One region of the Staphylococcus sp. HMSC068C09 genome, then DNA from elsewhere that is predicted to be linked to it. Evidence: predicted binding sites of a transcription regulator. Region 1 holds the regulator's gene; the other holds the start of a gene.
What was found. The regulator LexA, encoded in region 1, represses DNA repair genes until DNA is damaged. The targets are predictions, from matches to a motif close to CGAACATATGTTCG.
Positions count from the first base shown of each region.

Region 2: HMPREF2930_RS04075 (Y-family DNA polymerase) is a predicted target of LexA. The motif match lies at 15,749-15,762, and genes of this name have one in related genera.

Region 1 covers NZ_KV813756.1:517,760-534,627, reverse strand. Annotated here, with positions in the region: gene HMPREF2930_RS07330 (CcdC family protein) at 1-464, opposite strand, end outside; gene HMPREF2930_RS07325 (YneF family protein) at 597-839, opposite strand; gene tkt (transketolase) at 1,073-3,061, opposite strand; gene HMPREF2930_RS07315 (DUF896 domain-containing protein) at 3,163-3,402, opposite strand; gene sosA (DNA damage-induced cell division inhibitor SosA) at 3,588-3,821, opposite strand; gene lexA (transcriptional repressor LexA) at 3,965-4,585, shown strand; gene HMPREF2930_RS07300 (CAP domain-containing protein) at 4,791-5,816, opposite strand; gene guaC (GMP reductase) at 5,831-6,808, opposite strand; gene rpsN (30S ribosomal protein S14) at 7,003-7,272, opposite strand; gene rpmG (50S ribosomal protein L33) at 7,444-7,593, opposite strand; gene HMPREF2930_RS07280 (amino acid permease) at 7,843-9,291, shown strand; gene HMPREF2930_RS07275 (hypothetical protein) at 9,428-9,742, shown strand; gene HMPREF2930_RS07270 (Cof-type HAD-IIB family hydrolase) at 9,826-10,629, opposite strand; gene thrB (homoserine kinase) at 10,680-11,597, opposite strand; gene thrC (threonine synthase) at 11,599-12,660, opposite strand; gene HMPREF2930_RS07255 (homoserine dehydrogenase) at 12,666-13,943, opposite strand; gene HMPREF2930_RS07250 (aspartate kinase) at 14,143-15,522, shown strand; gene HMPREF2930_RS07245 (hypothetical protein) at 15,573-16,154, opposite strand; gene HMPREF2930_RS07240 (hypothetical protein) at 16,473-16,868, shown strand, end outside.
Region 2 covers NZ_KV813753.1:317,025-333,892, forward strand. Annotated here, with positions in the region: gene HMPREF2930_RS04010 (membrane protein) at 1-76, shown strand, start outside; gene HMPREF2930_RS04015 (siderophore ABC transporter substrate-binding protein) at 155-1,168, opposite strand; gene HMPREF2930_RS04020 (aminoacyltransferase) at 2,401-3,660, opposite strand; gene HMPREF2930_RS04025 (aminoacyltransferase) at 3,679-4,941, opposite strand; gene trpA (tryptophan synthase subunit alpha) at 5,288-6,022, opposite strand; gene trpB (tryptophan synthase subunit beta) at 6,015-7,229, opposite strand; gene HMPREF2930_RS04040 (phosphoribosylanthranilate isomerase) at 7,201-7,860, opposite strand; gene trpC (indole-3-glycerol phosphate synthase TrpC) at 7,857-8,636, opposite strand; gene trpD (anthranilate phosphoribosyltransferase) at 8,639-9,643, opposite strand; gene HMPREF2930_RS04055 (anthranilate synthase component II) at 9,588-10,217, opposite strand; gene HMPREF2930_RS04060 (anthranilate synthase component I) at 10,214-11,623, opposite strand; gene HMPREF2930_RS04065 (M42 family metallopeptidase) at 12,111-13,145, opposite strand; gene HMPREF2930_RS04070 (prephenate dehydrogenase) at 13,281-14,372, shown strand; gene HMPREF2930_RS04075 (Y-family DNA polymerase) at 14,424-15,686, opposite strand; gene HMPREF2930_RS04080 (2-hydroxymuconate tautomerase) at 15,835-16,020, shown strand; gene HMPREF2930_RS04085 (LCP family protein) at 16,106-16,868, opposite strand, start outside.

The sequences.
Region 1 (16,868 bases):
GAGACTAAAGATTTTTTAACATTTTTATATTTATATAACATAGCTAAACGCCAAGGAACAATCATACTAAATGCCAATAAAAAGAACATGCCTCCGATTTCTCCTGGATCAATAGAGCTACTAATAAATATTTTTATGATTGTTCTAATAATTAAAAGTGAAATTAAAATGATTGGAAACGCTTTTGATCGTTTCATATATACCTCAGCGCCTTGAACTTCAAAATGACTTGTCCAGATAAGTACAGATGAAAATATCACACCTAAAATGATAGATTCTAAAATTTCAGCCCCAGTTAATCTAAAATATGGAATAACATACATCAAAGCCCCTGTCGACATAAAGATAGGAGGTAAAATAATTTTCTTTTCATTTACAGGGAACTTTTGTGCTTTCATACGAATAACTATGACAACAATCCCCATAAACAATGCAAATACTATGGAAAAAACTAAATATGCCAAATTTACACCTTCTTATACTCACATAACTAAAAGTTTAATACTATTATACTTCTTAAATACTCCAACTAAAAATGTTTTACAACAAAAACAAAGGATTGTAAACCCTTATGGCATACAATCCTTTAATAACTATTATTTTTTTGAACTCTTCATGTTTTGATCCATGTTTTTGTTCATCATCGTCATCATTTGATTGATTTTCTTTTGAGACGGTTTTTGTCCCATTTGCATCATCATCATACGTAACATTTCTTCATTGATAGGTGGGTTTTTTTTCAAATAGTCCATCATATATTTTCTTGCTAAGAAGAAACCACCAACTAGTCCGATGATAAGTGCTACAATGATTAATAAAATTGCTAACCAAGTTGCCATTGTTTCACCCACTTTCTATATCCTACTGAATTTTACTAAATAACTACCTTGATTTCAAGAGTTAGTTTTAGAATAACACCTCTTCGCTTTTATATTAACAAACTGTTTAACACGAATACTAATATTTATAAATAACTTCATATAAAGTGCTATGCACAAAATAAAAAAAAGCAAGAAAGAACTCATTTTGAATTCATTCCCCGCTCTCTCTCTATGTTGACTAAATCATAATATTAAAAAGTGCGAATTTGATTTAAAATATTTTCTTTAGTAAAGCCATATTTTTCGACAACTAAGTCTCCTGGTGCACTTGCACCAAAACCATCGATTCCAATTACTTTACCTTCAGTGCCTACATATTTATGCCAACCGAGTGGTGAAGCCATTTCAATTGCAACACGTTTAGTTAATTCTTTTGGAATAACTGATTCTTTATACTCGTCTGTTTGTTGCTCAAAAGCGAACCAGTTTGGCATAGAAACGACTCTTACACCTTTACCTTGTTTATCTAAATCTTTAGCTACTTCAATAGCTAAGCTTACTTCTGAGCCAGTTGCTAGTAATAGATATTCAGGTTTAGTTTCAGTTTCAAATACAACATATGCACCTTTTCGTACGCCTTCTTCAACCGTTTCTTCATCTACATCTAAATAAGGAAGATTTTGACGAGTTAAAACTAGAGATGTTGGTGTTTGTTTAGATTCTAATGCAACTTCCCATGCTACTCTTGTTTCATTACCGTCTGCTGGACGAATGACGTTCATATTTGGAATAGCTCTTAAACCTGCTAACTGTTCAATCGGTTCGTGTGTTGGACCATCTTCACCTACAGCAATTGAATCATGTGTAAAGATAAATGTTGCATTCAATCCCATAATTGCAGATAAGCGTAATGCTGGTTTTAAGTAATCACTAAATACGAAGAATGTAGCACCATAAGGATGTAAACCTCCATGTGCTGCCATACCGTTTACTGCAGCACCCATAGCAAATTCTCTTACACCAAACCAAACATTTTTACCTTCTGGAGTATTAGGATTGTAATCTGTAGCTTCTTTAACATTTGATTTATTAGATCCTGCTAAATCTGCAGAACCACCAAAGAATGAAGGAACAGATTTACTAATTGCTTGAATGATTTCTCCAGAATCTGCACGAGTAGCTGCATTATGATCACTACTGAATTTTGGTAATTCATCTTTATAATTTTCAGGTAATTTACCACTGATTGCCAATTTAAATTCTTCAGCTAACTCTGGATATTTTTCTGTATATGTTTCTAATTTTTCTTTCCACTCATCTTCATGCTCATTTGCACGTTTTAGCATTGTTGTTTGGAAGATTTCATATACTTCTTCTGGAACATTGAAACGTTTTTCTGGATCTAATCCATATGCTTCAAATGTAAGTTTTCTTTCATCAGTACCAAGTGGCGCTCCGTGAACACCATTTGTACCGCTAACGTTTGGCGCGCCGTAACCAATAATTGTTTTAACTTCAATTAACGTAGGACCATTTTGCTGTTTAGCTTTAGTAATCGCATTATCAATTTCTTCTAAATTGTTGCCATCTTTTACTAAAATATGGTTCCATCCATAACTTTCAAAACGTTGTTTTACATCTTCTGAGAAAGATTTGTTAAGTTCACCATCAAGTGAAATATCATTTGAATCGTATAATACAATAAGTTTATCTAATTGATTATGACCAGCAAATGAAGCTGCTTCATGAGAAATACCTTCCATTAAATCTCCATCTGAAGCCAACACGTAAGTATAATGATCTACAACGTTAATATCATCTTTATTAAATTTACCACCTAAATGCGCTTCAGCTAAAGCCATTCCCACAGACATAGCAAATCCTTGTCCTAATGGACCTGTTGTAACTTCAACACCATCTGTATGACGAAACTCAGGATGTCCAGGTGTTTTAGAACCCCATTGTCTGAACTGCTTTAATTCTTCTAATTCTAAGCTTCCAGAGACATGTAATAAACTATATAGTAAAGCAGAACCATGACCTGCAGATAATATAAATCTATCTCTGTTAAAGTAGTCTTTAGATTGTGGATTAAAGTTTAAGTGGCGAGTCCAAAGCGTGTAGGCCATTGGTGCAGCTCCCATAGGCAGACCAGGATGACCAGAATTTGCTTCTTCAATTGCATCAATACTTAATGCACGTATAGTATCAATAGCTAATTGGTCTTTTTCATTAAACATCTTACATACTTCCCTTCTAGAATTAATCATCTTTTTTATATTATAACTTAAAAATATAGTAAATGATAAGATTATAATGTTAATGATTAAAATGTTATTAACTATTGATCATTCTTTTTACTTTCTTGAATTTTTTTAAGTTTTTCCGGCGTTACATCGTTACCTTCTGGATCAATGACTTTGGTACTTTCAATTTGTTGTTTAAATCCTTCTCTAAAAGAATCTAAATATTGTTTACGCAACTTAGATTGCTCTTTTGCTTCAGCTTCTGTTAAACCTTGCTCTTTTTTCTTTTTTGCTAATTCATTAATTCTATCTATATTTAAATTATTATTTGACATGTCATCACACTTTCTATTCTTTTCTTTAATACATATAAAATACTTAATTAATATAACAAAAAGAGACATAGATAAAAAATCTAAGCATCATAAACTCTTTCTAAAATAAATGAAGTATTTTTATATAATACTTCATATTCCCATTTCTTAGAAGTAATAACTTTTTATCTATATCTCTTAAATATTTATTTAACTAAGGCGAACACTTTATAGTCTGTTTGTTCTGTATTATCGGGTATATCGTTCTTATAATCATCGTTTAAAATCGCTTTTTTAGGGATCGTATGATCGGTAATTTCGTACATGTGTTCCGTATGAGCGTTCTGATATAAGTTAGTAAAAAACACCAGAAAAACGATGCAAGATACTACTAGAACAATTATATTTTTAATGATATTACTAGTATAATTACTAAGCATTTATTTTCACTCCTAGAACATTTGTTTGTATAAATACTTTAACAGAACGAGTGTTCCTAGTCAATAGTATTACGAACAAATGTTTGTTTAAAAAATCAAAAAATGCTATACTATATTAAAATAAACTTAGGGAGTGCCTATATATGAGAGAGTTAACTAAAAGACAAAGTGAGATTTATGATTATATTAAACATGTTGTTCAAATAAAAGGTTATCCACCAAGTGTAAGAGAGATTGGTGAAGCTGTTGGTCTTGCTTCAAGTTCAACTGTGCATGGTCATTTATCTAGATTAGAAGAAAAAGGATATATTAGAAGAGATCCTACTAAACCTAGAGCAATTGAAATCGTGAGTGATCAAAATAATGATATGACTAGAGAAGAAACTATCTATGTTCCTGTTATCGGTAAAGTTACAGCTGGAGTTCCAATTACAGCAGTAGAGAATATAGAAGAATACTTTCCATTACCAGAACATTTAACATCCACACACAATAGTGATGTGTTTATTTTAAATGTTATCGGTGAAAGTATGATTGAAGCGGGTATTTTAGACGGAGATAAAGTAATTGTAAGAAGCCAAACTATTGCTGAAAATGGAGATATTATCGTAGCAATGACTGAAGATGATGAAGCTACTGTAAAACGTTTTTTTAAAGAAAAAAATCGATATCGTTTACAACCAGAAAATAGTGCTATGAGTCCTATTTACTTAGATAATGTAACAGTTATCGGTAAAGTTATTGGTCTTTATAGAGAATTGTAGTTTATCTCTTGTTTGTTACGTTAAAATCTCTTATATATATGTTTAATATACAAAAAACTAGAAGTGCCTAAGCACTTCTAGTTTTATTTTTTATTTAAAATCTCTTTAACTTTATCAAGTATATCTTTTTTCTTATTTTTCTTTGTAGGCATAATATCAACTTCCTTGCAAAAAGAACATACCCCTATATATTATAAATCAAACATTATCCAGCATAGTTTTCTGTCCAAAATGGTTGTCGCTTATTATTAAAATCTACACCTACACCTAATGTATTAACGTGTGTATTTAAAATATTTTCCCGATGTCCTAGAGAATTCATAAGTCCTTCGTGAGCATAAATACTACTTTGTTGACCATAAGCTAAATTTTCAGCAGCAACATTAAATTGTATACCATCACGTTTCATTCTATCGAAAGGTGAATGACCATTTAAATCAGTATGCTCAAAATAATTATTTTTAACCATATCTTCACTATGTTTTCTTGCAGTATTAGATATTTTTTTAGAGTAATCCAATGTATTTAATCCGTGTTGTTTTCTTTCTGCATTAACTAAATCAAAGTTTTGATATTCAAAGCTTTTTTCTAGCGTTGTAGAAGGTGCACCATATTGCTTTTGTAATCGGTTTTCCATCGATTCACTCACTTGCAACAACCCTGTTAAGTTATTTTTATTATGTTTATCGTAAAATGCAGTTGTATAAATGTGATCTTTATAAAAAACATCATATTCATCATTTTTTACAACAAAACGATTACGTCCTTTTGCAATTTTATCTACTGGCTTACCAAGACGTTGTTCAACCACTTTTTTAGGGGTATTATATTTAATTTTAGATTTAGAAGTTATAATGTTTTGATTACTAAATAAAGCATTAACTTTATTATTAATATAACTTACCATTAAAAAATTTTGATAATCATCATTATAATAAGTGTACCATTTTGTACCATATTCATTTGAAGTCACTCTTTTTGGTCGCCCTATCTTATTTTCTACTTCCTTTTGTGACATATTTAATTGAATATTATTAACTGCGAATTCTTGTTTTTTTGGAACTTTAAGCACATTATTTTTATAGCTTGTATCTTCATTTAATAAAACTTCTACTTTATCTCTTACATTATTTTGCAAATGAATAAAAAACTGGTTTTCTTCGATGGGTTTTATAATGATAAATAACAGAAATATTGCAGTAAATAAAAGGAATTTTTTAATAACATTCACCTACTAAATATATATTAATCTCTATCACCATTAAAAATTGAGTTTCTTACAATAACATAGTCAACAGTAGTTAGTGATTTTAAATCTTTGCCGCCAGCATAGGAAATTGAACTTTGAAGATCTTGTTGCATTTCAACTAAGGTATCTTTTAATGAACCTTTATGTTCCACAAACATTTTCTTCCCTTCAACATTCTTATGTTCTCCTTTTTGGAATTCGGAAGCACTACCAAAATATTCTTTATAACGTTTACCATCTAACTCAACTGTTTTGCCAGGAGATTCTTCATGCGCTGCAAATAATGAACCAATCATAACCATAGTGGCTCCAAAACGAATAGATTTCGCGATATCACCATGTGTTCTAATACCTCCATCAGCAATAATTGGTTTACGTGCAGCTTTACTACAAATGTTTAATGCAGCTAATTGCCATCCTCCTGTACCAAATCCAGTTTTAATTTTAGTAATACACACTCGTCCTGGTCCTATACCAACTTTAGTAGCATCTGCACCAGCATTTTCTAATTCTCTTACTCCCTCAGGCGTTCCTACATTACCAGCAATAACAAATGATTGAGGAATATGTTTTTTAATATGTTTAATCATATTAATAACCGAATTAGCATGACCATGGGCGATATCAATTGTAATATATTCAGGTATTAAATGCTCAGTTTTTAATTTTTCTATAAATTCAAATTCAGTTTCCTTTACACCCACTGAAATAGAAGCGAAAAGTCCTTTATTTTGCATTTTTTTTATAAAAGGTATGCGACCTGCTTCATCAAAACGATGCATAATATAAAAATAATCATTTTCTGCAAACCATTCAGCTAAAGATTCATTCATAACTGTTTGCATATTAGCAGGAACCACTGGCAACTTAAAAGTTTTAGGTCCAAATTGTACAGTTGTATCACATTCAGATCTACTATTAACAATACATTTATTTGGAATTAATTGAATATCTTCATAATCAAAAATTTTCATACTTTAAATTTCCCCTATACATTAAAAATTAAAAAGACACTGTAGACATAAATAAAATATCTGACGCTTTAAAAAATCATTTATAACGTAATCTAGAGCGAGAAATCACCTTTTCCTCGCTCTTATTATTTATATCCTTATATACTTTACAATTTTTTAAATACAATGTAAATGGACTAAAGTATTAGTTTCAGTTACCAACTAGATTTTTTCACACCAGGAATTTGACCTTTATGAGCATGTTCTCGAAATGCAATTCTAGACATTTCAAATTTTCTCATTACACCTCTTGGGCGTCCTGTAACTTTGCATCTTCTTGTTAAACGAGTTGGAGATGAATCTCTTGGCAATTTTTTTAATGCTTTATAATCTCCTTTTTCTTTCAGTTCTTTACGTAATTCATAATATTGATTTACTAATTTTTCTCTTTTTAATTCTTTAGCTATTTTAGATTTTTTAGCCATATAATATCTCCTTTTTACAAATCGTAATAATTACGTTTTATATCTTAACATACTTTTAAAAAATTACAAAGACAATTATTTTAAAATTAAAAGACTCACACATGTTATTCATCTTAAACATGTATGAGTCTATAATAGTTTATCTTTTTGTCGTATTTAAAAGATAAGGAATTATTTAGTTTCACGGTGTAGCGTGTATTTATTTAATCTTGGGCAATATTTTTTCATTTCAATACGCTCAGGGTTATTACGTTTATTTTTTGTTGTAATATAATTACGATCGCCACATTCAGTGCAAGCTAAAGTTACATTAACGCGCATCAATAACATCCTTTCTTGTTATATATAATTAGGAATTCTTACGATTTAAAATTCTATCATATCCTTTATTTTTAAGCAATAAGTTTCTTTTAATTTAATCAGTTTCCTTCTACGTACCAAAAACTAATCGTTTTAAAAAATCAGAAAATTTAAAATTTTTAAAACAAATTGTTCAAAAGTTATTGAATACTTGACCTAAAACGATTAAAATGATTTGTATATTTTAAATTTTAATTTAGGAGATATTATATGGAAGATAACAATATGAAACGCGGTCTTAAGTCAAGACACATATCTATGATTGCTATCGGAGGCGCAATAGGTACTGGACTTTTTGTTGCTACAGGTAGTGTCGTTTCTCAGGCAGGACCTGGAGGAGCTATCTTAGCTTATTTATTGATAGGAATCATGCTTTATTTTTTAATGTCGTCTATTGGAGAACTTGCTACATTTTATCCTGTATCTGGTTCGTTTAGTTCATATGCTACCCGTTTCATTGATCCGTCTATCGGTTTTACAATGGGATGGTTGTATTACATTCTATGGTCTTTAGTATCAAGCGTTGATGTAATGGTAGCTTCTAATGTTTTATTTTATTGGGATGTATTTAAAATTTTCAGTCCTCTGGTATGGAGTTTAATTTTTATAACGATTATATTCCTATTAAATATCTTTACTGTTAAAGCATTTGGCGAAACAGAGTTTTGGTTATCATTAATTAAAGTAATCACAATTATTGTATTTATTGTTGTTGGTATATTAATGATTTTTGGTATTCTTGGTGGACATACATATGGATTCGAGAATTATACCAAAGGTGAAGCACCTTTTGTAGGTCGTTTATCTGGTTTCTTAGCAGTATTACTTGTAGCAGGATTTTCTGTGGGTGGTACGGAAGTTGTAGCTGTCACTGCAGGTGAATCTGATAATCCTGAAAAAACTATGCCAAGGGCTGTTAAGCAAGTATTTTGGAGAATTTTATTGTTTTATGTTTTATCTATTGTCGTCATTGCAGCTATTATTCCTTATACTGATCCTTTATTATTAAATAAAAATCAATCGGTATCTCAAAGTCCATTTACTATAGTTTTCGATCGAATCGGTATAGCATTTGCAGCATCAATTATTAATGCTGTCATTCTTACATCGTTACTATCTGCAGCGAATTCTGGAATGTATACAACAAGTAGAATGCTTTTCTCTTTGAGTGATGAAAAGCAAGCACCAAAGTTTTTAAGTAAATTAAATAATAAAACGAAATTACCGATGCGTTCAATAGTCACTACTTACATTTTAGTAGTAGCAATTATTATTCTAGCTAATTTCTATGCTAATGCAGTATTTAGCTTGTTAAATATCATTGGCTCTTTAGTAATTATTGTATGGGCAATAAGTGCATGGGCTCAAATACGTTTACGTAGAGGGATTAAACGTCAAGGCAAAAATATTAACACATTATTGCCTTACAAATCACCACTTTTCCCTCTAGGCCCTATCATTGTGTTTGCTACATTAATTTTCTTATACCTTGGTAATTCTATCGGTGATTTATTTAATGGTAATATAGGCGATTTTTTTGTTAATATCATGCCTTTAATTGTCTTAGCAATTATCTTTATCGTGCATAAATTGATTCGTAAAACTAAATTTGTAAAATTAGATCACATGGATCTTACAACCCATCATTATCATGATTAATATCATCGTTTATTTAGGAGTAGAATTAAATACAATTCTACTCCTATTTTTATTACTAAACATAATATGTATATTTTCTAATAGTCGTTTATTTTGTATAATGAGTATAACGATAACGACTTAGAGGTGACTGAGTATGGTAGGTCAAACAAATTTATTTGATGACGTAATAAAGAGTGATGAACGTTTTGTTATTGTCGTACAATCTTTAGAAGAAAGAAATGGACAATTACTGAAACGTACATTGCGTGAGTATCCTAGTCTAACTCATGATCAAATGGAAAACTTATTTACACACTTAAAAGATGTATTTCGAGATGAGCCATTTCACGTTAACCAATCTGCATATACAATAACAGTATATACAAATTTAGATTATGCAGCTGATCAAGTATATGCTCATGTAAAAAGAAATAAAGGTAAACATGACTGGACACATACTGCTAAATAATTAGTTATGATAATAAAAAAGAGGAAGCGAAACATGATTCAATACGAATTCATTCCGCTTCCTTTTTAATTTATATAAATGTTTTATAGCAATTCTTTAAGCGCTACTGGTATACCATTAGAATCATTATCTAATGTAACTTTATCTGCAATTTTTTTTAATTCTTCACTCGCATTTCCCATTGCTACAGCATATCCTACAACTTTAAACATTGATTGGTCATTGAGGCTATCTCCAAAACAAATCACTTCTGATAATGAAATATTTAACTTTTCGCATAAAGCTTTAATTGCATTACCTTTAGAAACATCTTTAGCCATGAATTCCAGGAAGAAAGGTTTGCTCGTCGTCACATCAATATCAGAATTAAATGTTCCATTTAATTCGTTACGTGCTTTTGAAATATTTTCTTCATAATCAACGCCCATTGTTTTAGGTACATCAGACTGAATATACGCTTTAATATCATCCACTTGTTTCATAGGTAGACCAGTTAATTCTGATTCAATTTTACGATATTCATGTTCTGTATCAAAGATAATTTGTCCGTCTTGATACGTTAATGTTAAAAAGCCTTTTTTACGACAATAGTCTGTAATTTTATCAAAATGATCTTTAGTTACACTTTTACTTACTTCAATTTCTTCTGTTTTAGCGTTAATTGTTTTACCGCCATTATAACTAATGATATAGCTTTGATAATGATCTAACTTTAATTCTTTAGCTACTGGAATCATTCCTTCAGTTGGTCTTCCAGAAGCTAAAACAATTTTATATCCTTCTTCTTGTAGTTGAATTAAATAGTCTTTGGTTTCAGGACTAACTACATTATCACTTGTCATTAAAGTGTCATCCATATCCATAACAATCATTTTATAGTTACTCATTTCTTAGTTGCTCTCCTTTCATTTTTGCTCTTATCTATTTTACAATAATTTTATGAAGGATACACAACTTCTTCAATAACACCTACATTATTAATTGTTGCATGTTCAGAATCGCAAGTTGTTATTTCTGATTTTAATGTTCTAACAAGTTCTCCACTTTTTTCTTTACGACTCAATGTCAATATCGTTGGACCTGCTCCACTAATCACTGTAGCATAAGCATCATATTTTTGGGATAGTACTTTTACTTTTTCAAATTCAGGAATCAAGTGTTGACGATAAGGTTCATGAAAACCATCTTGTGTCATCATTTTTCCGGCAAGGTCATAATTATGTTGAATTAATGCACAAATCATTGTATTGCTAATCGCACTATTTTGAACTGCCTTCTCATGAGAATAATTATCTGGAAGTACCCTACGTGAGTCTTCTGTTTTGAGTTCATATGTTGGGATAGTAAGAATTACATCTACATCAGGTATATCAATATGTGCCACATTTGTCTCTTTGGTTTCAGGATTATAATATCCTGCGAGTAATCCACCATAAATTGTAGGTGCTACATTATCAGGGTGCCCTTCTATTTCAGTAGCTAGTTGTAGTAATTCATACTTAGATAATTGAATATTACCGAAGTAGTTAGCGATATATAATGCTCCAACTAAAGCGGATGCAGATGATCCTAACCCTCTTGCTAATGGAATTTCACTTCTCATCGACACTTTTAAATTAGGTAAAGTTACATTATATTTTTCAGCTACTTGTTGTGCAACTTTATAGACATAATTACTTTTATCTTTCGGTAATGAGTCTAACTCTTCATTTAAATATTTAAATTCCCAGTTACTGCCTTCCGCTTCCTCAACATATAGGTATAAATATTTATTAATTGCCATACCAATAGAATCAAATCCTACTCCTAAGTTAGCAGTTGATGCAGGTATTTTCAGGTGAAGTGATGGCTTCATATTAAAGTGTTCCTTTAATATAATTGATAATACTTTCTTTATTGTTTGGAAGCGGTTGAATTGGATTATCTAAAATTGAGATAGCAGTGTCTGGATCTTTTAGTCCATTACCAGTTAATATTGCTACTACTTTTTTACCTTTCGGCAATTTTCCAGCACGTTGTAATTTGATTAAACCAGCAATTGAAGCATTACTTGCTGGTTCACTAAATACACCTTCTTTAGATGTCATTAATTGATATGCTTCTAAAATTTCATCATCAGTCACACTATCAATGAGGCCATTTGATTCTTCTAACGCAACAGTTGCTTTTTTCCAACTTGCTGGATTACCGATACGGATTGCTGTAGCGATTGTTTCAGGATTTTTAATGACTTTATTTTGAACAATTGGTGAGGCTCCTTCTGCTTGGAAACCAAATAATTGAGGAAGTTGACTTCCTTTTTTCTCATGATACTCTTTAAAGCCTTTCCAATAAGCAGTAATGTTTCCTGCGTTTCCTACTGGGATTGCTAGAACATCTGGAGCTTCTTCTAATTGTTCGACAATTTCAAATGCACCTGTTTTTTGTCCTTCTATTCTAAATGGATTAACAGAATTTACTAATTCAATATCATCATCATTTTGTGCAATCTCTTTAACGATTTCTAATGCTTCATCGAAGTTACCTTCAATTGAGACAATTTCTGCACCATACATGACCGCTTGCGAAAGTTTACCTAAAGCAATCTTTCCTTCGGGAATCACTACAATTGCTTTTAAACCTGCACGTGCAGCATAAGCTGCTGCTGAGGCAGAAGTGTTTCCTGTTGAAGCACAAATCACCACTTTTTTACCTTGTTCTTTCGCTTTTGTTACAGCCATTACCATTCCTCTATCTTTAAAAGAACCAGTTGGATTAGCACCCTCATATTTAACATATAAATCAATATCTAGCATTTCTGATATATTAGCACAGTGAATCAGTGGTGTATGTCCTTCATTTAAAGTAAGTTTAGGTGTATCTTCATTCACCGGTAAATAATCTTTAAATTCTTCTACTAAACCTTGCCATCTTTTCATAATTATTAAACTCCTTCAACTGGATAAATTTTTTCAATGTTGTAATTTGCTTTACTAAGTAGTGATTCAGGTGATTGGTCTAATCCGATAACCACAACTCCATAAGAACTAGAATCACGTTGTTCTATTTGAAGTGATTTGTGGAATGGTAAATCTGATTTAAGTTGATCTTTAAGTTTATCAATTGATTCATCACTATGAATGACAACATAGTAATTTAATTTTTCTCCAATAGCAATTGCGTCACCATTATCCATTAATTCTCGAGTTTTATTTGTTTTTAATTCGAAATGAGGTGGAAGTGTATGTAAATTTGATTCAAAGAAGAGTGCTACATTTAATAAATCACTCACTACTGCACTACCAGTAGCTAAGCTACCTGCTCCTTTACCATAAAACATTGTATCCCCTACAGCATCTCCAATAACGTAAATTGCATTGTATTCATTTTCTACTGCTGCAAGCTGATGTGATTTATGTATTAAGGTTGGTTCAACGGATGCATTAACTTCTCTATGATGATATGTACTTTTACCAATCAATTTAATCTTATAACCTAATTTGTCAGCTACATTAATATCAGATAATGTTGTTTTACTGATACCTTTTACTTTCACATCATTTAACTTAATTACTTGGTTAAATGATAAATAAGACGTAATCACTACTTTTCTAGCTGCATCAATACCTTCTACATCATCAGTAGGATCTGCTTCAGCAAATCCTAATCTTTGTGCTTCAGCAAGTGCATCTTCAAATGAAGTTTGTTCTCTCGTCATTTTTGAAAGAATAAAATTTGACGTACCATTTAAAATTCCCATAAATTTAGAGATATTATTAGCATTTAACCCATTATTAATCGCGTTAACAATGGGAATACCACCTGCAACACTTGCTTCAAATTTTAAGGCTACGCCTTGTTGTTCTGCTAGATTCTCTAGTAATTCTAAATGCACAGCAAGTAGATCTTTGTTTGCTGTAATGACATGTTTTTTTCTTTTTAAAGATTCTCTTAACCAATCAACAGTTGGTTCAATTCCTCCCATTACTTCTATAACGATATCAATATCATCATCGTTTAAAATTTCATTAATGTCTTCTGTTAAATGATATTGACTAATATTAATAGGTCTTTTTTTAGTGGTATCTCTTACTAAAATATGTTTAATAACAATATCTTTATTTAGAGTATCTTTAATTTGTTGTCGATTTTCTTCAATAATTTTTACTACACCTGAGCCTACTGTTCCTAACCCTAGTAACGCGACGTTTAATTCCTTCATAATTTTTATCTTCCTCCCATTTGTATTATTGAGAAGTACAATTGTTTTATTGAAAAACACTTAAATTTATTATACTATTAAATCAAATTAATTGAATAGGACTTTTAAAAGAAAAAGTGAATATGTAGATATATATTATCATGTAGTATCAGGAAATTAAATAGAATTTTCTGATTTTTTAGAAAGGTTGGTAAATTTTATGAAAGTTGCTAAGTTTGGTGGAAGTTCAGTTTCAAATGCAACACAAATTAAAAAAGTCCTAAATATTGTCAATGATGACCCAGACAGAAAAATTATTATTGTATCTGCACCTGGTAAAAGACATAAGAATGATGTTAAAACGACTGACTTACTTATTCGTTTATATGAAAAAGTAATCAATCAATTGGATTATCAAGATAAAAAAAGAGAGATTATTCAACGTTATGCAGATATTTTAGAAGAATTACATATGGAGTCTACACTCTTAGAAACAATAGATGAAACACTTGAAACAATCATTAAACAATTAAACGATAAGCATGATCGTTTATACGATGCATTGTTATCATGTGGTGAGAATTTTAATGCTCAACTTATCGCTAAATACAACGATTCACAAGGCATTAAAACAACATATCTCTCACCAAAAGATGCTGGTATCTTAGTAACTGACTTACCACAACAAGCACAAATTTTAGAAGACGCTTATGATAAAATTTATAAATTAAGAGAAATTGAAGGAAAAATTATTATCCCAGGTTTCTTTGGTGTTTCTAAACATAACTATGTTGTTACATTTCCGAGAGGCGGTTCGGATATCACAGGTGCAATCATAGCGCGTGGTATTAAAGCATCATTATATGAGAATTTTACAGATGTCTCTGGTATTTTTAAGGCAAATCCAAATGTAATTGAAAATCCTGAACTTATTGAAGAAATTACATATAGAGAAATGCGTGAGTTATCATATGCCGGCTTTAGTGTATTTCACGATGAAGCATTACAGCCTTTATATAAACATAGAATACCCGTAGTCATAAAAAACACAAATCATCCAGAGGACAAAGGAACCTTTATTCGCCATGATCGTGAAGTCACAGATAAAAATCAAATTATTGGCATTAGTTGCGATAAAGATTTCACAGTTATAAATATTAAGAAATACTTAATGAATAGACAAATAGGTTTTACAAGAAGAATTTTAGAAATATTAGAAAACTATCATATCTCTTTCGATCATATGCCATCAGGTATTGATAATATTAGTATTATAATGCGTTCTAATCAAATTAAAAATAAAGAGAATGAAGTATTAAGTGCGATTAGAAAAAAATGTGATATTGATGAATTAAGCATTGACCATGACCTTGCCATCTTAATGATTGTCGGTGAAGGAATGACTCAATCTGTCGGAACTGCTAACAAAATCACACATGCTCTAGCAGAATCAAATATCAACCTAAAAATGATTAATCAGGGTGCTTCTGAAATTTCTATGATGTTTGGTATTTCAAGAGAAAATGCAGATAAAGCTGTGTTATCAACTTATGAGTATTGCTATCATGGTGTATGCTTAAAAAATTTATGTCCTAAATAACAATTACATAAAAAAATCTGAGACATCTATTTTGTCTCAGATTTTTTATATTAAACTTTTTGTGTAAGTGCTTTTTTAATTTTATGCTCTCCCACTACCATTTTTAAAATCACAAATTGATAATAGCTTAGAGCATCTAAAACTGACTTATAATTGGCTTCTGAATTGTTTTGTTGATAATCTAGTAAATCATACATTAATACGATTTCAGGTTTGATATAATCGACATCCCAGGTTAATGAATGAAAATAAATACTATTTTTAGGTAATCGGATATTAGTGTTTAGTCTAAATATCCATTCCTCATTTATAACATCATAAATAAAAATACTTAAAATAACTTTATCATTATTAACAACGTTTATATGAGAAATAGATGGAATATCTAAATTATCTTTATCCATGTTATGATTGGACGTATCATAATATTTAAATGTATAACTTGAAGGAATAACTTTTAAAACCTCTACTATTCGTTTTCTTTCTACACAAATATCGACTTTCGAAGGTAATTCAAAAAGTTCATTTAAAAATAGTTGAATAGCAACTTCACCGTGAAATTTGAATGCTGTACGGCATTGATTTTTTAATATTCCAACTAGTTCTTCTACATGATTTTGGTGATGAGACATACAACTGTCCTCCTTAAAGGAAACGCTTTCATAAGTTAATTATACAGACACAATTTAATGTTTTCAATTTTTAATTTGTGAAAAATTTGTAAATCTTCTAATTCTTCTTTAGGGTGTGAGATATAATTTTACACAATTTTATATTTATAATAATGAATAAATTATATCCTGTTATTATGTTCTTTTTCAACTTAAATTATCATTTTTTGTTTATTGAACAATAAATATATTTTGTTTATAATTAATTATTGATTTCTATAGAAAATTAATTTAATCATTAATCTTCTAATTTACAAATATTAAATAGGAGGTGAGCATATGACACATACGATTATTCTAATTATTATTATTGTTATTCTTATACTTGCATTTGTACTCAATCAAAGATACATGCAAGATAGAATAGATACTGAAGTTTACGCTAAAAATCAAATGGTCTCTAAAAATTCTTTACTCAGTAAAGAAAATTTAGAACTTAAAAATAAAATATTAAGTTCTAATAACGAGATTAGTCCTCATTCCAAACGTAATGCTAAACGTGAATTACAAGATATCTTAGACCGTTTTAAAGCTTTAGGAAAATTAAAATATTATAATATTATTACGACTAGTAATTTAGCTACTAAACATCCACTGTTTGAGTATGCAAGAACATTTGACTATATAGTTGTGTCTGACGTAGGTCTTATTAATATTGACGTTAAAAGTTGGAAA
Region 2 (16,868 bases), on a different contig from region 1:
AGAAAAGCAATTGGAAAAAGAGATGAAAAAATATGATAACGACGAGTACATGTATCGTCGTCGTGATAGAAGATAAATATAAGGGAGTAGGATAGAATTCATTTTGAATTCGTTATCCCACTCCCATTTATATTTTTAATAGTGTATAAAAGGATTATTTTTTAAAGGCTTTTTCAATTTTGTTTAATTGATGAATAGTTGTTTCAATGCCACCTTCACTAAAATACCAAGCATTAGCTTCAAATTGATAGACTTGGTGATTTTTTATTGCTTTCATATCTTTTATCACTTGATTATTCAAAGCAGAAGGTAACGTTTTGTCATCCGCATTTTTAGTTCGATTAATTACAAACAATTTATCAGGATTAATTTTATTTAAATACTCATTAGTAACTATATTACCAGCTGAATTTGCTTTCATTTTAGGATCAGCGTGGTTAATTCCTAAATCTTTATTTAAGAAGCCTCCAAATCTACCAGTTGGTCCGAAGGCACTAATGCCTTTATCATCAACATTTAAAAGTAATACGGTATCTTTATTAATTACTTTTTTAGCCTCTTTCACTTCTTCACTTAATTTATGATTAAGTGCTTTTGCTTTTTCTTCTTTTTTGAAAATTTTACCAAACAATGTCGTATGTTCTTTAATTGATGAAATATAATTATCATTATCGGGACTAACAAATAAAATCTTAGCATTAGGCGCCGCTTTTTTCATTTCATCTATTGTTTTCGTATGTGCTTGTCTAAATGAAGCAAAGATAACATTAGGTTTTGATTTAGCTAATTCATCATAATTAGGTCTTCCTGGATTGCCTAGATTTGTATATTTACTGTTTTTAAATTCCGAAAGGGAAGAAGGCAAAAATGAAGCACCTTGTCCTTTAGCAATAGAAACTATTTTGTCTTGAAGTCCCATTTGCTGCATAATATCTAACGCGCCATAATCTAGTACTGCTACACGTTTCGGATTAACTGGTACTTTAACTGTTTCTGTTTTATTTTTGCCTCTACTATGTGTATGATTCTTATCCTTAAATTCATATGTATTTTTTACTGTAATGGTATCTTTACTAGATGAAGAATTTGAATCCGATTGCTTATCACATGCTGATAAGATTAAAATAACTGATAAAATTAATAGAATATATTTAAATGATTTTTGCATTTTCTAACCTCCTAGAAAGTATTATAATAGAAAATGATAATCATTATCAATTAAATATTTACATTTTATTATCTTATTTTACCTAAAATATTACATATTCCTTTTATATTGTTGGTGATTTCTTTAACATGTATATTAGACTTAAAATAAGTAGCCTTATTGACTTATTTGATGATTTTAAAAGGGGTATGTTGCTCATAATACTGGAAAGGTATATTTAGTAAAATCGTGTTAATAGACGAGACGATAGTCAAACTTATAAGAATGGATCACTTTTTATGATATTAAAGTCTTTCTTTGAAATAATTGTTATTAGAAATAATGGTTCCAATATCACCGATAATCTTTAAATTGATAAGGTAGAACAAAAGATATAAATTATTTATCTGCAAATTCATATGGTATCTTGCATTATGTAAACTAGCTAAGCATTCAATAATTGATTCATTACTATATTAATTATCAAAATAAATTATGTCACAAATATCGAACACTAAATTCATATTAGTATTTTCTACATTATATATAATACATATAATGTAGTTGATTTTTATCATAACAAATTATAACTAAGTCAATCATTTTAGATAGATCAATGTTAACCAAAGAATGATAACTAAAATATATCATTGAAGTGTCATTAAAATAGAATAGGTCCCCTGATCGTTATATATACAACTTCCTATAATATATATTATGTAAACTAAATTGTCGAAATCTGTATTTTTATATGAATATCTTCAATTTAAGCTTTTTAACACAATACAGATTATTTAAAGTTTTAATATATACCTTAACTCGTTTACATATGCCCATGCATTCTAATTTTAGTAGTATTTATTTAAAGTTATTTTTTCTACAGTTCGGTAATCATTATCTAAAGTATTGAATCATGGATATTGGCATTACGATTCATACAATCGTTCTTAATTATTTCTCAAAACAATCTAAAGCGGAATGATTCCAATTAGATTAGTTATTTAATGATATCATAACTATGTATTTATTATTCAAATTATAAAACACTATAAATTTCATTTATTATAAAATATTAAAAATAAATTTCTTTTGGTGTATCATTGATAAAAATAATTGATATGCTATTATTAATTTGTAGGATGCAACTTGTATTTACAACTTAGAATTTACCTACACTATTTATAATTAGTCTCTATCACTAATTATAAAAAAGCATACTGGCAAGATTGCCAATATGCTTTTTATTCTAATTGTTATTTTTTAATCTTCTTACGTATACGATTCAATGTTTTAAATAGCCAATATTTAGGTTTATTAATTGGTTTATAGAAATCCCCAATTAACTCCTCGATATACACATTAAACCCTCTTTTAAAGCGATAAACACCATAATCTTCACTATTTTCAGTAAAATCACCAGATAAACCATAAAAATTATATCGATCATATCCATGATTAAAGCAATAATTCATCATGAACCAATGCATCATATATGGTCCCATATAATTATTGTATTTTTCTGATGAGCCACCTGAGAAATAATTTACTTCATAAGCATTTGCAAAGTATACTCCAGAAGCTAAGTTTAAAATTTGTCCATCAGTTTGACGTAATTCACTTGCATGTAAGAGTTCTTTTTGGTCGTGTTCTATTTGTTTATCTAATTCAGCAATTTTTTTTAGCTGTTTGTCACTTTTATTTTCTTTAGACATCATTTGATCACGACGCGTTTCTTTATCATTTAAAGAGGTTTGCAATGATTTAATATAGTCATCTAAATCAATATATGCTAATGGCACTAATGCTTTATCGCCGTATGTATCTATAAAATTATAAAAATATTCATCTGTTTTTGATACAAAACCAGTACGTGCTTCTGTTTCACGATACAAGTCTAAGAAAATATTTAGTTCATCTCTTTTAAGAAATCTTACTTTTACTCCATAGTTTATCGCTTTATTTATATTTCTTTTACGTTGACTATCAAACTGCTTTTTCAATGATGCAGGTGTTTCACCTTTTAGATAATTTACGCCCATCCATCTCACTTGACTAGAGCGATCATATTTCGTAGTGAAACCATGATGTTCGTAACCATGTGATTTAAATAAATTAACTAAAGCATCATTTTTTTCGTGACCTTCTACCGAATTGATATCTTTATCGTAAATTTGATAAATCCAATATGGATCAAGTTTTACATATAAACATTGATGTTGGTGTAGGTATTTTTCTAATTCTCGTAGGTAAAAATCAACAAGACCTAAATCGGAATAATCCATCACTGGTCCACGATTTGAATAGTATACATAACTTCCCATAGTTGGAATTTTTGAGAAAAGACTTGCAGCAATCACTTTATTACTTTCATCTTTTACACCTAATAACACAACTTCAAATCCGTCATTTTCTCTAGTTTTTATATTTTCAGTAACTTGGAAGTAATGACTCTCTAATGATGGATTTTGTACGAAGGTTTCATATTCTTTAACTGTTAACTCTGTAAATTTCATATTCGCACTATTCCCCTCTTAATTCAATCTTTTTTTAATTTTTTTAAGTATTGTATATAGTGAATACATTGGTTTATTTATAGGTTTAACGAAATCACCAACATATTCAATTACATCTGCATTAAATCCCTTTTTAAATTTCACAACACCTGCATCTTCAGCATCATCTGTAAAATGACCACTAATCCCATAAAAATTATAACGGTCAATGCCATGATCAATTGCATAATTAATCATAGTCCATTGAACTGCATAACTTCCAGCGAAGTGTCTATATTTATTTGACGTTCCACCTGCATAATATACAACTTCAAATGGATTAATAAAGAAGAATCCAGCAGATATTGGTAATTCGTTACCGTGTTCTAATTGAAGTTGTGTTGCTTCATCAATTTTTTGCTCATTTGCTTTTAATTGCTGTTCTAAATTTATTTTTTTATTTTGTGCTTTTTTGTTATCTGGTCGTTTTTCAATATCTTTTAGAGCTTTGTTTAAGTCTTTATTTAATGTCTGACGTTCTGCATGAAGTTCTTCAAGATATTCATCAAATTTTATATATGCGAGAGGTACTAATACTCTATCTTTAAAATGATCAAATCGATTATAGTAGAAACTATCCTCTCTATCAGAAAATTCTTTAGTCTCTGATGTATCTTCCATAAATGATCTGAAAATAGGTAATTCTTCTTTAGTAAGAAATCTTACTTTAACACCATTTTTTTGGACTTTTTTAGTATTTCTTTTTCGTAAACTATCCATTCCATTTAATACATCTTTAGCAGTTTTATCCTTTAAATTTAAAACTGAATGGAACCGAATTTGTAATATTGGATCAAATCCTGTTGTAAACCCTTCGTGTTGATATCCTAATTGCTTCATTTTATCAAAGAACCAATCATTCCCAGCATTCCCTGTAATATCACCATCATGATTACGATATTGATAAGGCAAATAAGGGTCTATACGTACGTATAAACAACGTTGCTGTTTTAAATATTTACTTAATTCGTTAAAGAAAAAGTGAACGAGCTCTTTGTTTTCATAATCAATGACTGGACCACGATTTGAATAAAAATATTTAAAAATTTTCATAACGGGTACAGCAGTTAGCATACAAGCAGCAATGACTTCATTATCTTTATTTTTAATTCCTACTAAATGAGTTTCAGTTTTCTCGGCAACTTTTAACTCATAATTTTCAGTCATTTGTGTAAAATGGCTATATGGCATTTTTTCAGTAAAATCGCCAAATTCTGTAGCTGTTAAATTTGTAAACTTCATTATCTCTATAACTCCTAATTTAGAATCTTTATTTAATTTGAGTTGACTAATTTTAAAATTTTAGCTTATGTATATGTTGTGAATACGCATCGGTCTAATCTCAATAAGTATACACTAGATAAGGTTAAAACTAAAATATAAACCTGTATATACTTCCAATTAACCTAAATGCTCTTAAATTCTTGGCTTCTTCTATCTTCTCCAAATAATAAGAGCTGAAAATCATTCTTTTTCAGCTCTTAAATTCATATCTAATTTCATTTTAAATCAATTAATACTACATTGCTACTAATTCTTAAGTATTTCATGCTATGAATACTCTAAATAATTTTTATTTTATACTATGCTAACCATTATCTAAAGTTTGTCTAATCTCCCTTAAGTATTCTCCTGTTTGACTTAAGTCATCATTTTGAAATCTTCGAACGATTTCACTTCCAATAACAACACCATCTACATCTTTTACCAAATCTTTTATATGGTCTGTAGTTCTTATTCCAAATCCTGCTACAACTGGGAGAGATGTAAAAGATTTAATCATTTTTATCTGGTCTTTAAGCTTTGGATGAAACGTTCCATCTTCTCCAGTAGTAGCATTCATCGTTACAGTATAGATAAATCCTTCGGCATGTTTTGCTATATTTTGTATACGATTTATATCTGTCGTCATTGCTATTAATGAAATTATTTTTACTACTCTATTATGATTTAATTGTTGTTTTAATTGTTCTATTAATTCAAATGGTAAATCTGGAATAATTACTCCATAAACACCAATATCATCGCATTTTTTAAAAAAGGCTTTTTCTCCATAACTTAAAATAACATTATAGTATGTCATTAGAACACATTTACAATTAATTTCATTTTGATGTTTATCTAACTCATCAAATATATAGTCGATTGTTATATGATCTTTAAGTGCTTCATGACCAGCTTTCATAATGATGGGTCCATCAGCTACAGGATCTGAAAATGGAACACCAATTTCTATAATATCTGCTCCACTTTTATCAAGTAATTTTACATTTTCTAAAAATTGTCTATTACCCATGATGTAAGGAATAAATAATTTACTCATTTTTATCCTCCTTTCTCTGTTGTATATATTGTTGAATCGTTTCCATATCTTTATCTCCGCGTCCAGATATTGTCACTACTAATATATCGTTTTGTTTCATTTTAGGTGCTAATTTTTCTACATAACTTAATGCATGTGCACTTTCTATAGCGGGGATAATACCTTCTATTTTGGTGAAGCGGACAAGTGCTTCCATTGCTTCTTCATCGCTAGCACATTCATAGGTTACTCTTCCAATATCATGATAATATGAATGTTCAGGTCCAATACCTGGATAATCTAATCCTGCTGAGATAGAATGTGCCAATTCAATTTGTCCATGTTCATCTTGGATTAAATACATTTTTGATCCATGAAGCACACCGGCCTTTCCTTTCCCTATCGCAAGTGCATGTTGATTAGTATCCTTACCTCTGCCAGCTGCCTCCACACCGTATAATTTCACATCATCTTCGATAAAAGGATAAAATGTTCCTATTGCATTAGAACCTCCTCCTACACAAGCAACTATTGCATCTGGCAAACGATGTTCTTTCTCTAATATTTGTGATTTTATTTCTTGACCAATTACACTCTGAAAATCTCTAACCATCGTTGGAAAAGGATCCGGCCCTAAAGCTGATCCTAATAAATAATGTGTATCTTCCACGTGACTTACCCAATACTGTAGCGCTTTATTAACTGCGTCAGATAAAGTTCCTTGACCTTCATCCACAGCTTCAACTTTAGCTCCTAATAATTCCATTCTAAATACATTAAGTTGTTGTCTTTTGATGTCTTCTCTTCCCATAAAAACAATCAGTTCCATATCAAATAATGCAGCCACTGTGGCACTTGCAACTCCATGTTGTCCAGCTCCCGTTTCTGCAACAAGTTTATTTTTGCCCATTCGTTTAGCGAGCAATGCTTGACCTATGGCATTATTGATTTTGTGGGCACCAGTATGATTTAAATCTTCTCTTTTTAAATAAATTTTAGCCCCACCTAATGTTTCTGTATATGATTTCGCATAAGTTAAGGGTGTTTCTCTCCCAACATAATCCTTTAAATAATATGCTATCTTTTGTTGGAATTTAGGATCATTTTTTGCTTTTTTATACGCTCTCTTTAATTCAATGATAGCTGGCATTAATGTTTCCGGTACATATTGTCCTCCATACTCACCAAAAAAACCTAGTTCATTTGCTTCCGTTTGTATCTGTTTCATATTCTAAGCTCCCTTTAACGTAATTTATAATTGTTTCCATTTTCAATTTATCCTTGCATTCATTTGTCTCTATACCACTGGATATATCATAGCCTTTATGTGATAAATTCAGCTTTTCAATCTGTTGAATAGCACTTATATTTATTCCTCCTGCAATAAGATAAGGAATGTCTTGGCTTACTGATTCTAATATTTTCCAATTAAACGTTTGACCAGTACCACCAAATTGAATTGAAGGGGTATCAATAATAAATAAATCTACCCATGGCTTATATTGATTCATATCTCTATTCAAGTTTTCTGTAGCCGGCAACGCTTTAATTATCTTAATATTCTTAAAATTTAATTTAACTTTTTGGATTAATTCAATTGTTTCATTACCATGAAATTGAATGCCGTTCACATTGGTTTGTTGCAACAATGTATTTAATTCTTTATATGTAGGATTCACAACAACTATAACTCGATGAATGTGCTTTGCTACAAATTGATTTAAATAGTTAATTTGTTCTATATTTAAATGACGTTTACTTTTTGGATAATGAATAAAACCTATCATATCTATGTCTAAGGAATTGGCTTTTAAAATATCACTTTTTGTTTTAAAACCACAAAATTTTAGTATATTCATTTCTCTTTATTTAGTTTTAATGAAGGTAATAACGATGATATATTATTACTATTCATTAAAGCTCCTCCCACAAGTAATCCATCTATGCCACTACTTACAATTTTTTTTACATCATTTAAAGTTGTAATACCACTTTCAGAAATATAGTAATAACCTTCTTTTTTCATTTCCAAAATGTCATTAGTATGTTCTACTTTAGTAATAAATGTTTTTAAATCTCTATTATTTATACCAATGATTTTAGGTTTAATTTGATAAGCGCGTTCTAACTCTTCTTTGTTATGAACTTCAACTAAGACTTCTAAGTTTTGAGATATTGCATAATGATATAAAGACTGAAGTGTATCATTGGTTAAAATATTTACTATTAATAAAATAATAGAAGCTCCGGCTCTCTTAGCAAGATCAATTTGAAGCGGATCAATGATAAAATCCTTACATAATACTGGTAAATGTGTGAGTTGTGTTAACGTTTGTAGACGTTCAAAACTTCCTCCAAAATATTTTTCATCGGTTAAAATTGAAATAGCACTTGCTCCATGATTTTCATATTTAGCAATTTGATGCTCTAAGTTAATGTCCTTGAATGCTTTTACAGAAGGACTTTTAGATTTTATTTCTGCAATAATACTCAATGTTGATTCCCTTTTCAAAGTGGTTTCTAGAGCTGACTTATAAGATACATCAACTTTTTTAATATGTTTTATTTTATCTGTATAATACCCATCGTTTAGTAACTGTTTTTTATACTGTACAATCTCATCTAATATTGTCAATTTTATTCCCCTTTCATTAACTGACATTGTTTTAAAGCTTTGCCACTATCAATTAAATCTTTTGCTAAATCAACGCCCTTTTTAATACTATCCACTCTATTTGATATATATAAGGCTAATGCTGCATTCAGCACTACGACATTTCTTTTAGGGGAATGATCTTTTCCACTTAATATGTCAATGGTAATGTTTTTATTTTCTTCAGGTGTGCCACCTTGAAGTTCTATATTATTTGCATGAGCTATGCCATAATCTCGTGCATTTAAAACATAATGTGAAATAGTCCCATCTTCATGTAATTCATATATTTCGTTATCCCCAGATAATGTTGCTTCATCCATTCTATTCGCTCCATGAAGTACGATGCCTCTTCGTCGTCCTAAATCTTTCATAGTTTTAATAATCATGGGTAATTGGGAAGCATCGTAGACCCCCATTACTTGATAATCTAATTTAAAAGGATTGATTAATGGTCCGACAATATTGAAAATAGTTGGTTCATGAATACGTTTTCTAATAGGTTGAATGTATTTCATAATTGGATAAGATTCCATAGCGCTGATAAATGCTAAATGTGTTTTAGATACTTGTTTGGCTACATTTGCTACTTTCGTAGTAGGAATGTGTAATTGTTGTAATAAATCGGTACTTCCAGAATTAGATGTAATACTTTTATTTCCATGTTTAATGACTGGAACATCTGCGCTTGCTACTACAAATGATACTGTCGTTGAAATATTGAAACTATTTGATTTATCTCCTCCTGTTCCACAAACGCATATACTTCCTTTGTATTCAGGTTGAGTTGAATACATCGTATGAATAAGACTTTTCACTATATAAGTTAATTCTTTTTGTTGTATCGACTTATTTGTGAAAGCTTGTAATAACTTTACTTTATCTTGAGTATGACATTCTGGATTGATGAGATATTGAATAAATTCAGTAGTTTCATGTTGTGAGAGTGTTGCATGACTTTGAATTTGGTTGAGTAATGTTAAGGTCATCATATTTACCTCTTTCCTTTACGATATCGATAAAATTTTTAATTATTTGTTGTCCTTGGTCTGTTGCAAACGACTCGGGATGATATTGAATACCAAAATGTAATCCATTTTTTGTCTCATAAGATTGAATGCAATCTTTTGTCCTTCCAGTAATTATTAATTGTGATGGAAAAGAGATTTCATCACTTATTAATGAATGGTAACGCATTATATTAAATTGATTTGCTAAGTTGTTATATAATTTAGTATGTTGAATAACTGTTAATATATCGACTTTACCGTGCATGACTTTTTCGCCTTGAATAACACGGCCACCGTAATAGCATGTTATTGCTTGTGCACCTAAACATACGCCTAATATCGGTAAAGATTTATACCTTTCAATAATATTCAATAGATGGTTACTATCTAAAGGATGACCAGGTCCTGGAGATATGATGAGACCATCACTTTGGTTAACGTAGTTAAGCACATCTTTATCGTCCGGATATTTAACAATGACATCATCTAATTGACTTACTATATCAACTAAGTTATATGTAAATGAATCATAATTATCAATGATTAAAATCATGGTGTTACCTCCAATAAACTTTTTGCTTTTAATAATGTTTCTTCTAATTCTTTTTCTGGTACTGAATCATAAACCACCCCACACCCTGCTTCGACTTTCACGGTAGTATCATCAATTAACATTGTTCTTATTGCTAAAGCAAAATCTAAATTCTGATTACAATTAATGTAGCCTACACCCCCACTATATAGTCCACGTTTATATGGATATGTCTCATATATACGCCTAATTGCTCTAAGTTTTGGAGCTCCTGAAACAGTTCCTGTAGGTAATAAATTAGCAATTACTGTCATAGGAGATAATTTTTGCTTAATCTCACCTTTTACTTCGCTTACAATATGCATGACATGCTCATATTTTTCAATTTCCATTAATTTTGTAATTTTTGAACTACCGGTTCTACTGACTCTATGTAGATCATTTCTGCCTAAATCAACAAGCATTCGATGTTCGCTTAATTCCTTTTCATCACTCAATAATTGCTCTGCATTTTGTTTATCTTCTTTTATGGTTTTACCTCTTTTAATTGTTCCAGCGATTGGATTCGTAATAACCGTTCCATCTTGTACAGCTACAAAACTCTCTGGAGAACTGCCTATAATAATTTGTGTATTCATATTAATATAGTACATATATGGACTTGGATTACGTCTTTTTAAGTTTTGGTATAATTGATAACTTAATTGCAATGTATTATTTTTAAAATGATGATTGTAGCTATATATTCTAGATGGTACAACTTGAAACATATCGCCTTCTTTTATAAGCTTTTTCAATTGCTTTATAGTATTTATAAATTCATCATCTGATACATTTGGTATGATATTTGAAGGCGTAGGAGGACGAATATAATCATCTGTATAAGCTTTAATTTGAGATAGTTCCTTTATTCTATCTTTTACTCTTTTTTCTAAATCTTTCTGTTCTACTTCTGAAAATTGATTTGTAGCAATAACATATAATTCATCTTTATAATGATCAAATACATATACATCTTCTATCATGTGAAATTCAATATCATTGCTATCCTTAATTTCTTGTATAGATTGCTGTTTTAAAATTGGAAATTCATGTCTTACTAAGTCAAAACTACACGTACCAATAAAGCCAGATACAAATGGTAAATGTTTTAATTTTTCATCTGTAATCTGAATATTAAATTGATTGATATAATCTTTTAAATATTCATAAGACTTTTCAGTAATTTCAACATTTTGTTTTTTTGTTTTTATCTTTAGTAAGTCGTTATTTAACACAACAGAACCATAGCTTTCGAATGCTACAATAGAATATCTACCTTTAATTTGCTTTTGACTGGTACTTTCTAAAATAATCTTATTTTTCTTTAACTTTCCTAAAACTTCGGGTGTAATATTTGCTCTAAGTATTTCATAATATAGTTTCATTAAGCTTTAATCCTTTCTCAAAAAAATATCAGCATCCTTATTTAAAAGGACGCTGACGCGCGGTACCACCTTAATTAACTAAATATTTCGAATTATCAAAATATTTAAAGTTCACTTATTTTTTATTTGATTTTTTATAAGTATAAACCCAATTTCATTATTAGTGATGTTAGTTTTCATCAACCACTAACTTTCTATGATTATCTAGCTAATAATTACTATATTTATACCAAAAAGACACCACGATTACGTTCCATAGATAAGGACGCGTTACCGTGGTGCCACCTTAATTAACATTACATGTTCACTTTACTGTTATTAAATTTAATCTTCTAAGTCCAATTCAAACATATGCTGTGCTAATTTACATCATCCATTAGCTTTCTATTTGCTACATCACATATCTTCTACTCAATTCTCAGAATTATTAAAATATTATTATAATTCAGTATAATACATAAATAAATCTTCCTTGTCAATATTTATTTCAATTTATTGATGACAAGCAATAGGCATATAATAAGTTTTGAGCGGCATGTATAGAATCAATATGTGTTCGTTCCAGTGCATGAGAGGACTCAATACCAGCTCCAAATAATCCATGTTTAATATCTGCTCCTGCTTTTAATGCTGCAGACGCATCTGACGTATAATAAGGATAAATATCTATTTTATACGGAATATGATTAAATTTACATAAGTTTACTAGATGTGTTTTTAATTCTTTATGATAAGGTCCAGACGCATCTTTAGCACAAATAGATACTGTATATTCGTCAGAAGATTGTCCCTCTCCAAGTGCTCCCATATCAAAAGCAATAAATTCTACAATTTTATTAGAAATAGATGCATTCGCTCCATATCCTATTTCCTCATTATTAGAAATATAAAATTGAATAGTATGTGGTAATTTAATTTGTTCATTTTTTATTCTTTCTAATAAATCTAATATCATTGCTACACTTGCTTTATCGTCTAAGTGTCGGGATTTAATAAATCCAGATGATGTTATTTCTGTTCTTGGATCAAAGCTAATAAAATTACCTACTTCTATTCCTAAATCTTCTGTCTCTTTCTTAGAAGACGTTTTTTCGTCTATACGGACTTCCATATGTTCAATATCTCTTGGTATTTTTTCATTTTCGCGATATACATGAACACTTGTTTCATGTAAACATATTGTCCCTGTGTACGTTTCGCCAGAGTCTGTTTCAATCTGACAATATTCTCCTTCAATCGCATTATATTTAAATCCACCAATTAGATCGATTGTTAAACGACCATCTTCTTTAATTTCTTTTACCATTGCACCTAAAGTATCTACATGAGCAGTAATACAACGTTGACGTTCATTATCTTCACCCTCAACTGTGATAATTAATGCACCTTTATTTGTTAATTGAGTTGAATATCCTAAATGTTCTACTTTTTGTTTTACATAACTTATTGCATTATAAGCATTTCCCGAAGGACTATTAATGTTAGTTAAGTTTTGAATTAATTCTAATATCTTTGATTCCATTCAACTTCCCCCTTTAATACTTTAAATATATTTTAACCTAGATAAATAGTGAACTCTAATGAATAGTATTGTTTAAAATGAATGACTAATTTAAAATATAGATATTCTGAATATTTAGAAATAAGGAGGGCTCATATGAAAAATATTTTATTTGTTGGTTTAGGATTAATTGGTGGAAGCTTAGCTAGTAATTTAAAATTTTATCAATCTGATCTTATAATTTCTGCCTATGATACTGATGTAACTCAATTAGATAAAGCAATGTCTATTGGTATAATTGACAAAAAGATTAATGATTATGCTCTTGGTGTTAAGGAAGCGGATATTATTATCTTTGCTACTCCAGTTCATCAAACAGCAATATATCTAAATTCATTACCTAATTATGAAACCAAATCACATTTGATTGTAACGGATACTGGCAGTACAAAACTTATCATTCAAAATTTTGAAAAACGTTTATTAGAATCAAATATTCATCTTGTTAGTGGGCATCCAATGGCTGGTAGCCATAAATCTGGTGTCCTTAATTCTAAAAAACACTTATTTGAAAATGCATACTATATTTTAGTTTACGATGATGAACGTAATACACAAGCGGCTAAAACATTACAAGATTTGCTCTCCCCTACACTAGCTAAATTTATTATTACTAATGCGAAAGAACATGATTATGTAACGGGAATTGTTAGTCATGTTCCACATATTATTGCCTCTAGTTTAGTACACTTGAGTTCAAGCCATGCAAATGATCATGCTTTAGTCAAACAGCTTGCTGCTGGTGGATTTAGAGATATTACAAGAATTGCAAGTAGTAATGCCGAAATGTGGAAGGATATCTCACTTAGTAATAAACAAAATATCATTAGTTTACTAGAAGATATGCAAACCAATATTAAGGATATGATAGTTAAACTTAAAAATGAAGAAGAACAACAAATATATCAATTCTTTGAAGATGCAAAAATTTTTAGAGATCAATTACCTCTTAAGCAACATGGTGTAGTCAATGTTGGGTATGATTTATATATTGATATTCCAGATAAAGCGGGTATGATTAATAAAGTTACTTCTATACTTAGTTTACATAATATTTCTATAAGAAACTTAAAAATTTTAGAAGTTCGTGAGGATATTTTAGGTGCTTTACAAGTTACCTTTAAAACTCCAAAAGATCGTGAATTAGGTATTGTTGCTTTAAATGAATTTGATACTTATATTCCATAAAAATAGAAGTGGGCCAAAATTCAAAATGAGTTTTGACCTACTTCCGTTTATTTACATTTTATGACCTGCCATTAATCCTAATCTATTATGTTTTGTTCCAGATTCAGTATAAGAAATTGCTTTTGAAACGATGCCTTTACCATATTTCTTTTGTAACGTATCAATCGTTTTAGCTAAATTTTCATCTCTTTGTCTTTTATATTCATCTACAAATAAATTTAATTGTCGATTTTCTTCATTAATGAACTGTGTTAGTGAAACACTTAACGTACGATACAAAGCCTGTTTATCACACAACTGATTCGCATAATCATTAACGACTTTAAATATATCTTGTTCTAGATTTGTAGCATCAGTTAAAGTGTGTTGTTTATGTATTCCTCCACCTTGAGTATATCCAAATGAAAAATGTATAGTACGTGCTAATTGCTTTCTTTCTCTTAATCTACAAGCAACATCTTCAATCAACTCTTGCATCACAATTTTTGTTTCATTAAATTGATAGTCTCTCATCAAAATTTGGCTTTTACATATAGTTGGATTATTAATTTTACTTTTTTCTCTTATTTTACTTTGATCTATACCGTTAGCATGTAAATGCATATCAGTGCCTAATATACCAAAGTCTTTCTTCAAATATCTATGAGGATAATGGGCTAAATCACCTATTGTAATAATTCCTTTTTTATTTAACTTTATTTCTGTTTTTTTATTGATTCCCCAAAATGATTTTAATGGTGAAATACACCATAATTTATCGGGAATGTCATGATACCGCCACTCAGTAATACCTTCTTTGGTGTGTTTAGCTTCGATATCCATAGCTACTTTACTAAGTAACAAGTTAGATCCAATACCTATTGTGCAGTATATTCCCGTCTTATCCAAAATTTCTTTTTGAAAACACTTAGCAAAAGAATATACTGTAGTATTAAAAAGATGGTAGCTATTTGTTACATCCATAAAAAATTCATCAATACTATACTGATGTAAATCTTCCCCTGGAACATATTTAAGAGCAATTTTAGAAATTTCTAATGATACTTCTAGATATCTTCTCATACTTGGATTAATAATATAAATATCATTACGTTGTGGAATTTCAAATAATCTAGATCCCGTTTTAATACCAAGTTCTTTTAATTTAGGTGTTGCTGCCAAAACAACAGATCCTTGTCGCTTAGTGTCAGCTACCACTGCTAATTTTGTCATTAAAGGATCTAATCCTTTTTCTATACAAGACACACTAGCATAAAAACTTTTCTGATCTACACATAGTATGTCTCTATCTTCAAGTAAATTATAATCATACATATCAACCCCCTCCTTAGATAATTCAATTATATAAGAACACTTGTTCTCTTACAACATTAAAAAGAACAAATGTTCTATTTAAATATCTTGAAGTTCATTTTTTAAAAATGATATACTAAGCACATAATTATGTAAGGAGGAAAACATCATGCCGATTGTAAATGTAAAATTATTAGAAGGACGCTCAGATGAGCAATTAAAAAACTTAGTCACTGAGGTTACAAATGCAGTAGAGAAAACAACAGGCGCAAATAGAGAAGCAATCCATGTAGTCATTGATGAAATGAAGAAAAATCACTACGGTGTAGCTGGCGTAAGAAAATCAGATCAATAATATTATAATCTTCAAAGTTTACATAATAATATTATTGTAGTTAAATAGATAATAAATAAGCAGGCCACTTTGGCCTGCTTATTTATTATTCGTCTAAAAATGATTCTATTGCTTTTTTATTTTTCTCTTTATCAATATCTAATGCACTACCATCGTTATTAGTATTGATATTTTGATAAGAATTTTTTAACGGTACAGTTAGTGTTTCCACATTTTTATCGCCTCGTATTCCAAAACTTAGTCCTGTTTGGAAAATAGCTGAGTTTGGCATATCTGTATTAATATATCCTCTCAATATACCAGCTACTTTAGGTAATTTCACGATTGTACTTGGGGTAATCAATTCTTTCTTAAGTGTTTGCATAACTTGTTGTTGACGTCTCACACGTCCAAAGTCTCCCTCTGGATCATGTCTAAATCTCGCATAACCTAATAATTCTTTACCGTTTAATCGATGGTGTCCTTTTTTTAATGAAACCCCTATATTTTCTGACATATCTTTTTCAACATCAATTGGCACACCATTAGGTTCTAATTCATCAATCATTTTTTCAAAGCCAGTGAAATCAATGACTGCATAGTATTCAGGATTAATACCTAAATTTTTATTTAGTGTTTGTCTCAACAACTCTGGTCCCCCAAGTGAGTATGCAGCATTAATTTTATATTTGTCATAACCAGGAATTTCCGCATAAATATCACGCATAATTGACATCATTTTCATTTTTTTCTTAATATAGTCATACTGTACAACCATAATAGAGTCAGTTCTTGATTTTCCACCATTAGCTTGGTCAGCACCGAGCATTAATACTGTGATTTTCCCGTCATTTTTAACGGCTCCATTA